2 regions of the Pseudomonas sp. TH37 genome follow, and region 1 is predicted to be linked to the other one. Evidence: riboswitches for the same ligand, from Rfam matches in the RefSeq annotation. Region 1 holds a riboswitch; the other holds the start of a gene.

Region 1 (7,648 bases):
CGTCCACCCTAAAGAAGGCATGCCGTTGGCGGTCACCGGCCTGACCGATCAGCAATACCAGACGTTGCAACGCTGGCTAGCCTCCGGCGCGCCAATTGATGAGCAGGGCCTGGTGCCCAGCGCCAAGGAAGCCTTGCAGGTGGTGCAATGGGAAAACCTGCTCAACGCGCCGGGCGCCCGGGAGAGCCTGGTCGGGCGCTGGTTGTTCGAGCACTGGTTCCTGGCGCACATCTATTTCAAGGACGGCGAGCCGGGGCATTTCTTTCAGTGGGTACGTTCGCGCACGCCGACGGGGCAGCCGATCGATCTGATTAACACTCGCCGCCCGAATGACGATCCGGGCACTCAGGTCTACTACCGTTTGTGGCCGGTGCAAGGCGTGATCGTGCACAAGACCCACATCACCTATCCGCTGAGCGCGGCGAAGATGGCGCGGATCAAAAGCCTGTTTTACAGCGGCAATTGGCAGGTCAACGCACTACCGGGTTATGGGCCGGAGCGACGGGCCAATCCGTTCACGACCTTTGAGGGCATCCCGGCTCAGGCGCGTTACCAGTTCATGCTCGATAACGCCGAATACTTCGTGCGCACATTTATTCGTGGCCCTGTCTGCCGCGGCCAGATCGCCACCGACGTGATTCGCGACAACTTCTGGGCGCTGTTCCAGGCCCCGGAGCATGACCTTTACATCACCGACCCGAATTATCGCGGCCAGGCCACGCCGTTGCTGGCGATGCCGGGGCAGAACGATGACGTCGGCAGTGTCCTGAGCCTGTGGCATGACTACCGCGACAAACGCAACGAGTACGAAGCCTTGCGCCGCGACAGCTACGCCGACCTGCCGGCACCGAGTTGGTCGACCCTGTGGGCCGGCAATGACAACGCTTTGCTGAGTATTTTCCGGCATTTCGACAGCGCCTCGGTGAACAAAGGCCTGATCGGTGACGTCCCGCAAACCATTTGGCTGTTCGATTACCCGTTGCTGGAGCGCACGTATTACCAGTTGGCGGTCAACTTCGATGTGTTCGGCAACGTTTCCCATCAAGCCCAGACCCGGTTGTACTTCGACCTGATTCGCAACGGTGCCGAGCAGAATTTCCTGCGTCTGATGCCGGCCGACTCACGGGACGGCTACCTCGACGATTGGTATCAGAACGGCGGCAAGTTCAAGATGTGGCTGGATTATGAGTACATCGATAATGACAAACCAACGGCGCTGACGCTGGACGAAAAGGACCCGAAACGCGATTTCGCCCTGCAATTGCTGGCCCGGTACGGCGACCTCAATGCCAAGCCCGACCCGATCAACCGCTGCGACGGCGCTTATTGCTCGCGGCCGAACATCGACCTGGCGTTGCAGAACGCCGAGCAGGCCTTGAGCCGCCTGACTTCACGTCCGGCTGCGGGGCTGAAGGTCATCGATCAGTTGCCGGAAGCCACGATGTTGCGCATCGAGACCCAAAGCGGCAAGCGCGAGGTTTATAGCCTGCTGCGCAACCGCGCCCACAGCAACGTGGCGTTCCTGCTCGGTGAGTCGCTGCGCTATCAGCCGGGGCTCGATACGTTGACGATTTATCCGGGTGTGCTCAGCAGCTACCCGAACTTCATGTTCAACATCCCGGCCGGCCAAGTGCCCGCGTTCGTCGATGCGATGGAAAATGCCAAGGACGCTGCCAGTTTCGAGAAAATCGTCGAACGCTGGGGCATTCGCCGCAGCCATCCGCAGTTTTGGCAGTATTTCCATGATCTGAGCCGCTACATCCACGACACCGACCCGGTGGAAGAGGGCGTGCTGGACATGAATCGCTACGAGAATCTTTGATGCACGGAATTTAGAAGTGCCTGCGACCCAGTGTGGGAGCGACCTGTGGCGAGGGGGCTTGCCCCCGTTTGAGTGCGCAGCACTCACAAGATCTTCGGTATGTCAGAAATTTTGGGGCTGCTTCGCAACCCAACGGGGGCAAGCCCCCTCGCCACAGGTCGCTCCCACAGTGATCAGTGCATCTTTCCCGACAAAAATACTAGGACTTTGTCCGGCGCGATGATTGGCGTAAACTGCGTCCAAGCCTGCGAGGAGTTTCCATGACCGCTATTACCATTACCGACGCCGCCCACGATTACCTGGCTGATCTGCTCTCCAAGCAGAACACCCCGGGCATCGGCATCCGCGTCTTTATCACCCAGCCTGGCACCCAGTACGCCGAAACCTGCATTGCCTACTGCAAGCCGGGGGAAGAAAAACCTGAAGACACGGCGCTGGGGCTCAAAAGCTTCACCGCTTACATCGACTCGTTCAGCGAAGCATTCCTGGACGATGCGGTAGTCGACTACGCCACCGACCGTATGGGCGGCCAACTGACCATCAAGGCGCCAAACGCCAAAGTACCGATGGTCAACGCCGACAGCCCGGTCAACGAGCGCATCAACTACTACCTGCAAACCGAAATCAACCCGGGGCTGGCCAGCCACGGCGGTCAGGTCAGCCTGATCGATGTGGTCGAAGACGGCATCGCCGTGTTGAAATTCGGCGGCGGCTGCCAGGGCTGCGGCCAGGCAGACGTCACCCTGCGCGAAGGCATCGAGCGCACCTTGCTCGAGCGTATTCCTGAGCTCAAGGGCGTTCGTGACGTGACCGACCACACGCAGAAAGAAAACGCCTACTACTAAGGTGTTCGCTGCAAAAACGAAAAAACGGTGCCCGTGAGCGCCGTTTTTTTATGGGTGATCGATAACCTGTGGCGAGGGGGCTTGCCCCCGTTGGGTCGCGAAGCGGCCCTCTACATTTTTCCGATGCACCGAGTTGTCTGGTTTACGACTGCTGCGCAGCCGAACGGGGGCAAGCCCCCTCGCCACAGGGAGTGGTTGGCTCAAGGGGGGGGTGGCTCAAGGGCGATACAAATGCGCATGCCCCGCGCGATACAACGACGATTCACTGAAATGATCGCTGCCCAACACCCGGCCCACCAGAATCAGCGCCGTGCGGCGAAATCCCTTGGCTTCAACCTTCCCGGCAATATCCGCCAGCGTCCCCACCACCCAATCCTGATCCGGCCAGGTTGCCCGATGAATCACCGCTATCGGGCAATCGGCGCCGTAGTGCGGGAGCAATTCGACGAGGATCTTCTCCAGATGATTGACCCCCAAGTGGATCGCCATGGTCGCCCCATGCTGCGCCAGACTGCCCAGCTCTTCACCGGCCGGCATCGCGGTCTTGTCGGCGTAGCGGGTCAGAATCACGCTTTGTGACACGTCCGGCAAGGTCAGTTCAGCACCTAAAAGCGCTGCGCAGGCTGCGGTGGCGGTGACGCCGGGAATGATTTCGAAAGGGATCTCGAGTTCACGCAAGTAGCGAATCTGCTCGCCAATCGCGCCGTACAGGCTCGGATCGCCGGAATGCACCCGGGCCACGTCCTGGCCGTTGGCATGGGCGGTCTTGATCAGCTCGATGATCTGTTCCAGGTGCAATTCGGCGCTGTTGACCACCTGTTCGGCCCGGTGGCCCTCCAGCACGGCGGCGGGCACCAGGGAGCCTGCATAGATGATGACCGGGCAGCTACGAATTAGCCGCTGGCCTTTGACGGTGATCAGTTCCGGGTCGCCGGGGCCTGCGCCAATGAAGTAGACGGTCATCGTCGTTTCCTGTCAGAAAAAGGGTATGGGCACGCTTCAGATGAAGATTGCTCATGATCGAAGGCGGGGATTATCGGGGATTTTACGCGGCGCTGGCCAATGCAAGGGTGGCCTGGGCGTATTTTTGTCGTGGAATCAGCAACTTTGCCGGTGCCTGAGCCAACTGTTCGGCCAATGCCAGTGCGGCACTTTCCGCTACGCCGTAACAGCCGGTGCGTTCGAACGCGATGTCCGAGTGGTGGCTGAGTTGCGGTTCATAACCGGCCAATTGTTCGCTGCTGAAATACATCAACGGCAATGCCAGTTGTTCGGCCAGTTCGATCAGGGCGGGCTCTTCGCGCTTGAGATCGATACTGGCCAAGGCCTTGATCTCACGAAGCTCGATTTGATGGGCCTGTAACGCCTGATCAAGCAGCGCCCGCAGCGTGCTGACGGGGCAGCCGCGCTGGCAGCCCAGGCCGACCACCAGGGTCGGCGCTGCGCTGACGTCAGTCATGCGGAGTATTGGCCATCGCTTTTGCGGCGGAACAACCAGGCGCTGATCAGGCCCAGGGCCAGCCAGAACGCCATGTTGGTCAGCTGCGAAGCGATTTTGAACTGCGCTTCCAGGGCTTCCGGAGCCAGCATGGAATGCACTTCCGGTTGTGGCGCGCCAATGACGTGCGGAACGGCGAGAATCGCTACGCCGAGGATCTTCATCAGCCAGTGGCGGCTGAACACGATCAGCGCGATGCCTACAGCAGTGGATGCGGCAGTGCCAATCCACCAGATCTGCCGTTGCGCCAGATCCGCAGCAGCGGTGCCCGGCAGCTCAGGTGGCAGGCCGAGGGTGGGCGCCAGCACGAATGTCGCATAACCGGCCAGACCCCAGAGCAGGCCCTGAGAGGTACGGCGTGGGGCGCGCAAGGTGTAGAGGCCCGCGAGCATCAAAGCGAAACCGACCGCTACCACCAGATTGCCGCCGGTGGTCGACAGCACGCGCTGCCAGCCGTCTTCCGGCTCCCAGGCTTCGGCATCGTGAGTGTGAGCGGTGACAGCACCCGCGGCGTGCTCGTGAATTTCAACAGCGGCTGGCTCGGATTTTTCGTAGGTCTCGGCCTGCAAAATCAGCGGGGCCACCCAGAAACTTTGCAGCAGGGTCAACAGCAGGGCGGCCAGCAGCCCTGTGAAGCCTGCGGTTTGCGCAATACGCTTGATCATGTCAGCAGGTCTCAATGGCACGGAAAGGCAGAACTGTGACGGGTATCGTGCGCGGCGTTATGCACCGCTTCGATGTGCGAGAAACCGGCGAAATACACAAGGCACGCGCCAAGGATCGACGCACAAAAAGCGGCGGTCAGGCGTTGGCTCAGGGTAGTGGTGGTGCTGATCGTGATCTTTTTATCGGTGTTGCTGCCGGTGCTGCTGATGATCGACATGGCGCTTCCCTCTGGTCTGTCAGCGGGTGAATAGAGCGCATGAAAACCTCCGCACGCCGGGGCACGCAGAGATTTCGAACAGCGCCCGCCCACCGCGGGTTTGTTATTCAGTGAACGTAAAAGTCACTTTGTGTTGCGGGCCGGTCTCCGGGCTCGCGAGGGGCAGGGCTTGCGCCGAAACCTGCAAGCATCACCTTCCCATGCCGTATGACGGGCACAGTGGATCTGACGCTTCACTCGCTTACCGTTGCGGGGGCAGCACCGGACTGACATGGCTTTAGAGTAAAGCACATGATTCACCGGTTTCCCGTTTCACCCTGTGAAGGGCACCCGTAACAAGGCGTGTAGGAGAGCATGGGCGGGGGTTGGGCGTCAATTGGCATGGGTTCTCAACTCGGAACCCAGTCGCCTGCATCGCGGGCAAGCCACGCTCCCACAAGGGAATGCGATCAACTGTGGGAGCGGGCTTGCCCGCGATGGCGTCATCCCAGCCTCCACAGAACGCGGCATGAACATTGACCCGCCCCCACACGATGCGTAGCCTTGCGCTTTCGAGGTTCTTCGGCGTCTGCCGAAGCTAAGAAGGGAACGCGGTCGATGCCGCGGCTGCCCCCGCAACTGTGAACGGTGATGTTCGCTGCCACGCCACTGCAAACCCTGATCCATCAGGTTCGCGGGAAGGCGCAGCAAGCGCCAGTCGAACGATTGGCACACCGTCAGCCAGGAGACCTGCCTCGACACAGATTCTCACTACAACCGGGCGGGGTGATCCGGTGGCGGAACTCTTGCGCGCGTGCACCTGCCGCTGCGATTGTCGTCCCGTATGCCCGCCACCTTGCCAAAGGGCATCCGATGAAAACACTGGCCAAACTCCCCGTCACCATCGTTACCGGCTTCCTCGGCTCGGGCAAAACCACCTTGCTGCGCCACATGCTCGACAACGCCCAGGGCCGTCGCATCGCGGTGATCGTCAACGAGTTTGGCGAGCTGGGCATCGACGGCGAAATCCTCAAGCAGTGCTCGATCGGTTGCACCGAAGAAGAAGCCAACGGTCGCGTCTACGAACTGGCCAACGGCTGCCTGTGCTGCACGGTTCAGGAAGAATTCTTCCCGGTGATGCGCGAACTGGTCGCTCGTCGCGGCGACCTCGACCACATCCTCATCGAAACTTCGGGCCTGGCCCTGCCAAAACCTTTGGTTCAAGCCTTCCAGTGGCCAGAAATCCGCAGCGCCTGTACGGTTGACGCGGTGATCACCGTGGTCGACAGCCCGGCCGTGGCTGCTGGCACCTTCGCTGCCTTCCCGGATCAGGTCGATGCCCAGCGCAAACTCGACCCGAACCTGGACCACGAATCGCCGCTGCATGAGCTGTTCGCCGACCAACTGGCCAGCGCCGACCTGGTGATCCTCAACAAGGCCGACCTGATCAGCGCTGAAGACCTGGCCCGCGTGCGCCTGGAAGTCGCCGAAGAACTGCCGCCAGCGGTGAAAGTCATCGAAGCCAGCAGCGGTCGTCTGCCATTGGACGTGCTGATCGGCCTGGGCGCCGGTTCCGAAGAACACATCGACAGCCGTCACAGCCATCACGATCATCACCATGAAGGTGAAGACGACCACGACCATGACGCGTTTGATTCCATCTCGATCGAGCTGCCACAAGCCGACGAAAGCCTGCTGATGGATGCGCTGACTCAATTGGTGGTCCAGCACGGCATCCTTCGGGTCAAAGGTTTTGCAGCAGTGCCGAACAAGCCGATGCGTCTGCTGATCCAGGGCGTGGGCACGCGCTTCGACAAGCACTTCGACCGTCAGTGGGGCGCTGAAGAAGCGCGCACCACCCGTCTGGTGTTAATCGGTCAGGACCTGGACGCCGCTGCGCTCGAAGCGCAATTGCGCGCAGCGCTCAGCGTTTAAACCATGCACCTGCTCAGGACCCAGCCCGGCGGTTTCGTGTCGGATGACAACATTGCCGACCTTGGACAAACCCCCGCCGAGCTGGTGATCCTGTGCAGCGGCGATTCCAGCCTGGCGTTGCTCGCCGAAGCGGCGCAACAGTTGCCCGACGATTACCCGAGCGTGCGCCTGGCCAACCCGATGCAGGTGCAGAATCACGCCTCGGTCGATCTCTACGTCGACGAAGTGCTGCGCCACGCCAAGGTGATTCTGATCTCGCTGCACGGCGGCATCGCCTATTGGCGTTATGGCATCGAGCGTCTGGTGGAATTGTCCGAGCGCGGCGTGCAGCTGATTCTGGTGCCGGGGGATGATCGCCCGGACCCGGAACTCAGTGACCTGAGCACCGTCACCGCGCAAGACCGCGACCGGCTCTGGCACTTCCTGCGTCAGGGCGGCATGGCCAATGCGCTCGACCTGTTTCGCTGCCTCGCCAGTCGCTGGCTGGGCCGTGACTACCCATGGTCCGAGCCGCAAACCCTGCCACGCACCGCGATTTACCACCCGCAAAAAAGCCCCGCAGAACTGAAGGATTGGCAAGCCGACTGGCAAGCTGATCAGCCGGTGGCGGCGGTGCTGTTTTACCGCTCGCATTTGCAGGCGGCGAACACCGATTTCATCGATATTTTCTGCCAGCGTTTGCAAGC
Region 2 (7,648 bases), on a different contig from region 1:
CTGAGCGCCAAGCGCGTCTTGCAGCCCGAGCACTTGGCACATAATCCATAGCGGATGTAGGCGTCTGCCGGAAAAGATCGCAGCCTGCGGCAGCTCCTACGTTGGATGGCGTACACCCTGTAGGAGCTGCCGAAGGCTGCGATCTTTTGACATTTACTTAGCTGCGGAAACGCGCCACACCTTGTTCCCGACATCATCCGCCACCAGCAAGCCACCCTGCTGATCGATCACCACGCCCACCGGCCGGCCCATGGCTTTTTCCTCGTCGTTGAGGAACCCAGTGAGCACATCCACCGGCTGCCCGGTCGGTTTGCCGGCGCTGAACGGCACGAAAATCACTTTGTAGCCACTGTGTGGCTTGCGGTTCCACGAACCATGTTGGCCGATGAAAGCGCCTTGAGTGAACGGCGCGGGCAGTTTGCTGCCTTCGGCGAACGTCAGGCCCAGTGACGCGGTATGTGGCCCCACCGCGTAGTCTGGTGCAATGGCCTTGGCCACCAGATCGGGTTTTTGCGGTTCGACGCGAATGTCGACGTGCTGGCCGTAATAGCTGTAAGGCCAACCGTAGAACCCGCCGTCCTTCACGGATGTGATGTAGTCCGGCACCAAGTCGCTGCCGATTTCGTCGCGCTCGTTGACGGCGGTCCACAGTGTGCCGCTCTGAGGCTCCCAGGCCAGGCCGTTTGGATTACGAATCCCCGAGGCGAAGATCCGATGATTGCCGGTGGCGCGATCCACTTCCCAGATTGCCGCGCGGCCTTCCTCCTGATCCATGCCGTTTTCACCGACGTTGCTGTTCGAGCCCACGGTGACGTACAGCTTGCTGCCATCCTTGCTGGCGATGACATTTTTGGTCCAGTGGTGATTCAGCGTGCCGCCCGGCAGATCGACCACCTTGATTGGCTGCGACTTGATCGCCGTCTCACCGTTTTCATAGTGGAAACGCAGCAGGCGATCAGTGTCGGCGACGTACAGGTCATTGCCGACCAGGGTCATGCCGAAGGGCGAGTTGAGGTTTTCCAGGAACACCGTGCGGGTTTCGGCGACGCCGTCGTGGTCCTTGTCCCGCAGCAGAGTGATGCGGTTCGGGCTGGGGACGCCAGCACCGGCGCGGCCCATGACTTTGCCCATGACCCAGCCGCGAATGCCTGATCCATCATCGGGTTTGGGTGGTGCGTTGGTTTCGGCCACCAGCACATCGCCGTTGGGCAACACATAGAGCCAGCGCGGATGATCGAGGCCTTCGGCAAACGCCGCCACTTGAGTCCCCGTCGCGGCGACAGGTTTCTTGCCTTCAGGCCAGCCGATCGCCGGGGCGATGTTCACTGTCGGGATCAGGGTTTTATTCGGTTCTGGCAGCTTGGGCGAGGGGCCTGTGCCGTCCGAGACTTGCAGGCTGGAGGTTTCACCACAGGCGGCGAGCCCTCCGGCGAGCGCGATGATGAAAACGAGCTGGGGTTTGCGCATTACTGATCTTCCCTATGAATGCATTGACGTAATCATAGAGAAGCGTAGACGTTCGATGGTTCAACCCGTCAGCCGCGGGCTTCCTTGAGCAGCACGGCGATGCCCGGATGGTAGTTGCCGGCTTCATTGCGCAACTTGCGATAGGCGTACGGGAAATACCAGGCCACGGCGCAGCTGGGTTCCTTTTGCAGGTCGTCGAGCATGTCCTGGAGTTCTTCCGGTGTAGCGCTCTGCTGAGCTTTTTGCGGCGCAACGAACAGGCAACCGAGTTTCAGGTCGCTGGCGTAGCTGATCCTCTTGGCCTCGCTGGTGATGTCCTGCAGCGCCTGAGTCAGGTTCAGGCTGTTGACCCGCGGCCAGCGTTGAGTGGCTTGAAGGTAGGCGCGTTGTTCGGCGGTGGCTTCGGGAGTGGCGATAAACAGATCGGCGCGGCCGTTGCGTTCGCCTTCTTCGTTCTGCTTGCGCGTCGGCGTTTGTTGCAAGGTGACCATTTCTGCCATCCAGGCTGCGGCGGAGAGCAGGCCGAGGTTGGCTTTTTCGTCGTACCAATAAGGTGTGTCGTTATCGCCGCGTACAGCGTTGTAGCGGTCGATACAGTCAAACCAGCGTTCCAGCACCGGTCGCAGGAATTCCAGCTTCGGATTGCTGATGATCATGCCTTGCATGTTGCTCACCCTTGTAATTGTGATGTTGGGTTGTGGCGCTTTGATATCACTGCTGACAGTGTGGTGCAAGTTGGGTGTCAGAAATTTGATCGGCGGCAGTATATCGCTCGCCCGAGCTTTGTCTTCAATTGACGCTCCACCCCCAACCCTCTAACCTTCGCGGCTTGTTTCAGGTGCTCTGTGGCGGTGGCCGACAGAGTGAAACAGGGAAGCCGGTGAGTGACTATCTTCAAGCGACGAAGAGTCATGATCCCGGCGCTGCCCCCGCAACGGTAAATGAGTGAAGACTGTGCAAGGGCCTGGCCCTAGCCACTGTGTCGACTGTCGACATGGGAAGGCGCGCAGTCAGGCGCAAGCCGCTCATGAGCCCGGAGACCGGCCTGATTCATCCAACGGCATCACGGTGGGCGATGCCAGGCTTCTTGCCGTCTATTCTTGTGCCTGCCCGCCGTTATCCAGCCTCAACGGAGAGCTCCCCCATGACTGATACCCCCGATCGTGACGAACGCCACCTGGCGCGCATGCTGCGCAAAAAAGCGGTGATCGACGAACGCATCGCCAACTCCCCGAATGAATGCGGTTTGCTGCTGGTGCTTTCCGGCAACGGCAAGGGCAAGAGCAGCTCGGCGTTCGGCATGCTTTCGCGGGCCATGGGCCACGGCATGCAATGCGGCGTGGTGCAGTTCATCAAGGGGCGCACCAGCACCGGCGAGGAGCTGTTCTTCCGGCGCTTTCCGGAACAGGTGCGTTTTCATGTGATGGGCGAGGGCTTCACTTGGGAAACCCAGGATCGCCAGCGTGACATTGCCGCCGCCGAAGCCGCCTGGGCGGTGTCCCGCGAATTGCTGCGTGATCCGGCCATTGGCCTCGTGGTGCTCGATGAGTTGAACATCGCCCTCAAGCACGGCTACCTCGATCTCGATCAGGTGCTCAGCGACTTGCAGGCCCGTCCGCCGATGCAGCATGTGGTAGTCACCGGTCGTGGCGCCAAGCCGGAGATGATCGAGCTGGCCGACACCGTCACTGAAATGGGCATGATCAAGCACGCCTTCCAGGCCGGAATCAAAGCGCAAAAAGGCGTCGAGTTGTGAGTCAACCACGTCATTGCCCGGCGGTACTGATCGCCGCGCCGGCCTCCGGTCAGGGCAAGACCACCGTCACCGCCGCGCTTGCCCGTTTGCATCGCAATCAGGGGCGCAAGGTTCGCGTGTTCAAATGCGGCCCGGACTTTCTCGACCCGATGATTCTCGAGCGCGCCAGCGGCGCACCGGTCTATCAACTCGACATGTGGATGGTCGGCGAGCAGGAAAGTCGGCGTCTATTGTGGGAGGCCGCTGGCGAAGCCGATCTGATCCTCATCGAAGGCGTCATGGGGCTGTTCGACGGTACGCCGTCCAGCGCCGATCTGGCGCGGCACTTCGGTGTGCCGGTGCTCGGCGTGATCGACGGCACCGCCATGGCGCAGACGTTTGGTGCGCTGGCCCTGGGCCTTGCGCGCTATCAGCCGGACTTGCCGTTTGCCGGTGTACTGGCCAACCGGGTCGGCACTGTACGCCATGCGCAGTTGCTCGAAGGCAGCCTGACTGAAGGCTTGCGCTGGTACGGAGCGTTGTCCCGGGAGACCGGGATCGAATTGCCGAGTCGGCATCTCGGTCTGGTTCAGGCCAGCGAGCTGAATGATCTCGACCTGCGTCTCGATGCGGCGGCCGAGTCACTGGCCAGCAGTTGCGATGTGGCTCTACCGCCGGCCGTGGAATTCGCCGCGCCTGAAATGATCGCAGCCGAACCGTTGCTGGCCGGTGTACGGATTGCCGTAGCCCGGGACGAAGCTTTTGCGTTTACCTACGGCGCGAGCCTGGATCTGCTGCGGGCCATGGGCGCCGAATTGTCTTTCTTCTCGCCGATCCGCGACACCGCGTTACCGGAGGCAGACAGTCTTTATCTGCCGGGCGGTTACCCTGAATTGCACCATGTGGCGTTGTCACAAAACACGCCGATGCTGACCGCGATCCGCGCTCATCACGCGGCGGGTAAACCGTTGCTCGCCGAGTGTGGCGGCATGCTGTATTTGCTCGACTCATTGACCGATGTCGAGGGCACTCGCGCTGAACTGGTCGGTTTGCTGGCCGGTGATGCGGTGATGCAGAAGCGTCTTGCCGCGTTGGCCTTGCAGGCGGTCGAATTGCCGGAAGGTTTGCTGCGTGGGCACACCTATCACCACTCGTTGACCAGCACTGAACTTGAGCCAATTGCTCGTGGGCTGAGCCCGAATGGCGGGCGAGGGGCGGAGGCGGTTTATCGCGAGGGGCGGATGACAGCCTCTTATGTGCATTTTTATTTTCCGTCCAATCCATCGGCGATTGCCGCGCTGTTTGTGCCTGACCTTGAGGCCGCCTTCGCGAGCAAGCCCGCTCCCACAGGGGAACGCATTTCAAATGTGGGAGCGGGCTTGCTCGCGAAGAGGCCATGACGGACAACGCATTTTCCGAAGCCGAACGCGCAGCTGTTTACCGAGCCATCGCCGAACGCCGCGACATGCGGCATTTCAGCGGAGGCACCGTCGAGCCTGAGTTGCTGAGGCGTCTGCTCGAGGCCGCGCATCAGGCGCCAAGTGTCGGCCTGATGCAGCCTTGGCGTTTCATCCGCATCAGCGACCGGGCACTGCGCGGCAAGATTCAGCAGCTGGTGGAAGAAGAACGCATCCGCACCGCCGAAGCCCTCGGCGAACGCTCCGACGAATTCATGAAGCTCAAGGTCGAAGGCATCAACGACTGCGCCGAGGTGCTGGTCGCCGCGCTGATGGACGATCGCGAGCGGCATATCTTCGGCCGTCGTACATTGCCGGAAATGGACATGGCCTCGTTGTCCTGCGCCATCCAGAACCTTTGGCTCGCGTCCCGCGCCGAAGGCTTGGGCATGGGCTGGGTGTCATTGTTCGAGCCGCAAGCGCTGGCGGACTTGCTGGGTTTACCGAGCGGGGCCAAGCCTTTGGCCGTTCTTTGCCTGGGGCCGGTCAAGGAATTCTATCCGGCGCCGATGTTGGTACTCGAAGGCTGGGCGCAGGCGCGTCCACTCAGCGAGTTGCTGTATGAAAATTATTGGGGAGTGAGTCAATGAGTGTGGCGTTGTTGAGTGTCGCCGCGGTCGCGCTGGATGCGCTGCTGGGTGAACCCAAACGCTGGCATCCGCTGGTGGCGTTCGGTCGTTTTGCCGATCGCATCGAGCAACGTTTCAACTACGGTGGCCGCGGCTGGCGCAGTCATGGCGTTACGGCCTGGGTGATGGCGGTCGTGCCGCTGACCTTGTTGGCCACCGCACTTTCCTGGACGCCTTACGTTGGCTGGATCGTCGAGATTCTCGTGCTCTATTGCGCCCTTGGCATGCGCAGTCTCGGCGAGCATGTCGAGCCGGTGGCCAAGGCCCTGCGCAGCGATGATCTGATCGAGGCGCGCAAACGTGTTGGTTATCTGGTCAGCCGTCAAACCAGCGAACTGGATGAAACCGAAGTTGCCCGCGCCGCCACCGAGTCGGTGCTGGAGAACGGCAGCGATGCAGTGTTCGCCGCGCTGTTCTGGTTTGCCGTGGCGGGTGCGCCCGGCGTGGTGCTCTATCGTCTGAGCAACACTCTCGATGCGATGTGGGGTTATCGCAACGAACGCTTCGAACGTTTTGGTTGGGCGGCAGCGAAGATCGATGATGTTCTGAACTACATTCCCGCGCGCCTGGTGGCGTTGACCTACGCGTTGCTGGGCAAAACCCGACTGGCGCTGAAGTGCTGGCGTACCCAGGGCCCGACCTGGGATAGCCCGAATGCCGGGCCGGTGATGGCGGCCGGTGCCGGTGCGCTGGGTGTCGAGTTGGGTGGGGCGGCGATTTATCACGGTGAACTGCATCAACGTCCGCAATTGGGCGAAGGCGTGCCGGCGGATGCCGATTCCATCGACCGTGGCTGGCAATTGGTCCAGCGCGGGGTATGGTTATGGCTGCTGATTCTCTGCGTGGGGGCTGAGTTCTATGCTTGAGCACGGTGGTCGCTTGCGCAAGGCGGCGCTTGAATACGGTATTGCCGAAGCCGATTGGCTCGACCTGTCCAGTGGCCTGGCACCTTGGCCATTCCCGGTCCCGGACATCCCGCTGCGGGCCTGGGCGCGGTTGCCGGAAACCGATGACGGTCTGGAGCAGGCTGCCTGCGACTATTACGGTGCGGCCCAAGTGTTGCCGGTGGCCGGTTCGCAAATGGCGATCCAGCTGCTGCCGCGTTTGCGCCGGGCTGGCAAGGTCGGCGTGCTGTCGCCGTGTTACGCCGAACACGCCGAAGCCTGGCGTCGCAACGGTTACATCGTGCGTGAAGTGCTGGAGTCGGAAGTCGATTTCTTTCTCGACAGCCTCGACGTGCTGGTGGTGGTCAACCCGAACAATCCCACGGGGTTGAGCCTGACCCCGGCTCGCCTGCTGGATTGGCATTCGCGGCTGGCCCAGCGCGGTGGCTGGCTGGTGGTGGACGAGGCGTTCATGGACAACACCCCGCATTTGAGTCTGGCGCCATTCACCAATCAGATCTGCTTGATCGTGCTGCGCTCCTTTGGCAAATTTTTCGGCCTGGCCGGTGTGCGGCTGGGTTTTGTATTGGCCGAGCGCAAGTTGCTCAAACTGCTGGCCGAACAGGTCGGGCCTTGGGCGGTCAGCGGTCCGACCCGAGTGCTGGGTCAGGCGTGCCTGACGGATACGGACGGGCACACTCGACAGCGCATTCGTACTGACGAGGCCGGCGAGCGTCTAGCGTTGCTGCTTGAACAGTACGGTTTCAAACCTCAGGGTGGCTGCGCATTGTTCCAATGGCTGATCACCGAGTGCGCCGAAGCGCTGCATGAATTCATGGCCCGGCGCGGCATTCTGCTGCGGTTGTTCACCCACAACAGCAGCGTGCGGTTTGGCTTGCCCGCCGATGAAGCGGATTGGCTGCGTTTCGAGCAAGCGCTTGAAGCCTACGTTAAGGAAGCGCAATGACTACGTTGATGGTGCAAGGCGCGACTTTGATGGTGCAGGGCACTACATCGGACGCCGGTAAAAGCACGCTGGTGACGGCGCTGTGTCGCTGGGTGACGCGTCAGGGCGTGAGCGTCGTGCCGTTCAAACCGCAGAACATGGCCCTCAACAGCGCGGTGACCGCCGACGGTGGCGAGATTGGCCGCGCTCAAGCGGTGCAGGCTCAGGCCGCCAACCTCGAACCGCACACCGACATGAACCCGGTGCTGCTCAAGCCCAATAGCGATACCGGCGCCCAAGTGATCATTCATGGGCGAGCGGTCACCACCATGAATGCCGTCGCTTATCACGACTACAAAGCCATCGCCATGCAAGCGGTGCTGGCCTCCCATAAACGTTTGAGCGCGGCGTATCCGGTGGTGATGGTCGAAGGGGCGGGTTCGCCGGCAGAGATCAACCTGCGCGCCGGCGACATCGCCAACATGGGATTTGCCGAGGCGGTGGACTGCCCGGTGGTGCTGATTGCCGAC

Evidence for each region. A riboswitch is a leader RNA that binds a small molecule or an ion and turns the genes downstream of it on or off. The one in region 1 is predicted to bind cobalamin.
Region 2: linked by a shared signal. The riboswitch ahead of cobO (cob(I)yrinic acid a,c-diamide adenosyltransferase) and the one ahead of cobW (cobalamin biosynthesis protein CobW) in region 1 are both predicted to bind cobalamin.

Annotation. Positions count from the first base shown of each region.
Region 1 covers NZ_JAEKFD010000012.1:96,021-103,668, reverse strand. Annotated here, with positions in the region: gene JFU11_RS24950 (fatty acid cis/trans isomerase) at 1-1,822, shown strand, start outside; gene nfuA (Fe-S biogenesis protein NfuA) at 2,083-2,667, shown strand; gene cobM (precorrin-4 C(11)-methyltransferase) at 2,884-3,630, opposite strand; gene JFU11_RS24935 (cobalamin biosynthesis protein) at 3,713-4,126, opposite strand; gene JFU11_RS24930 (CbtA family protein) at 4,123-4,830, opposite strand; gene JFU11_RS24925 (CbtB-domain containing protein) at 4,842-5,048, opposite strand; cobalamin riboswitch at 5,169-5,397, opposite strand; cobalamin riboswitch at 5,586-5,800, shown strand; gene cobW (cobalamin biosynthesis protein CobW) at 5,901-6,962, shown strand; gene cobN (cobaltochelatase subunit CobN) at 6,966-7,648, shown strand, end outside.
Region 2 covers NZ_JAEKFD010000001.1:304,280-311,927, reverse strand. Annotated here, with positions in the region: gene JFU11_RS01480 (C40 family peptidase) at 1-51, shown strand, start outside; gene JFU11_RS01475 (sorbosone dehydrogenase family protein) at 154-1,467, opposite strand; gene JFU11_RS01470 (hypothetical protein) at 1,536-2,132, opposite strand; cobalamin riboswitch at 2,287-2,531, shown strand; gene cobO (cob(I)yrinic acid a,c-diamide adenosyltransferase) at 2,612-3,223, shown strand; gene JFU11_RS01460 (cobyrinate a,c-diamide synthase) at 3,220-4,602, shown strand; gene bluB (5,6-dimethylbenzimidazole synthase) at 4,599-5,249, shown strand; gene cbiB (adenosylcobinamide-phosphate synthase CbiB) at 5,246-6,154, shown strand; gene cobD (threonine-phosphate decarboxylase CobD) at 6,147-7,139, shown strand; gene JFU11_RS01440 (cobyric acid synthase) at 7,145-7,648, shown strand, end outside.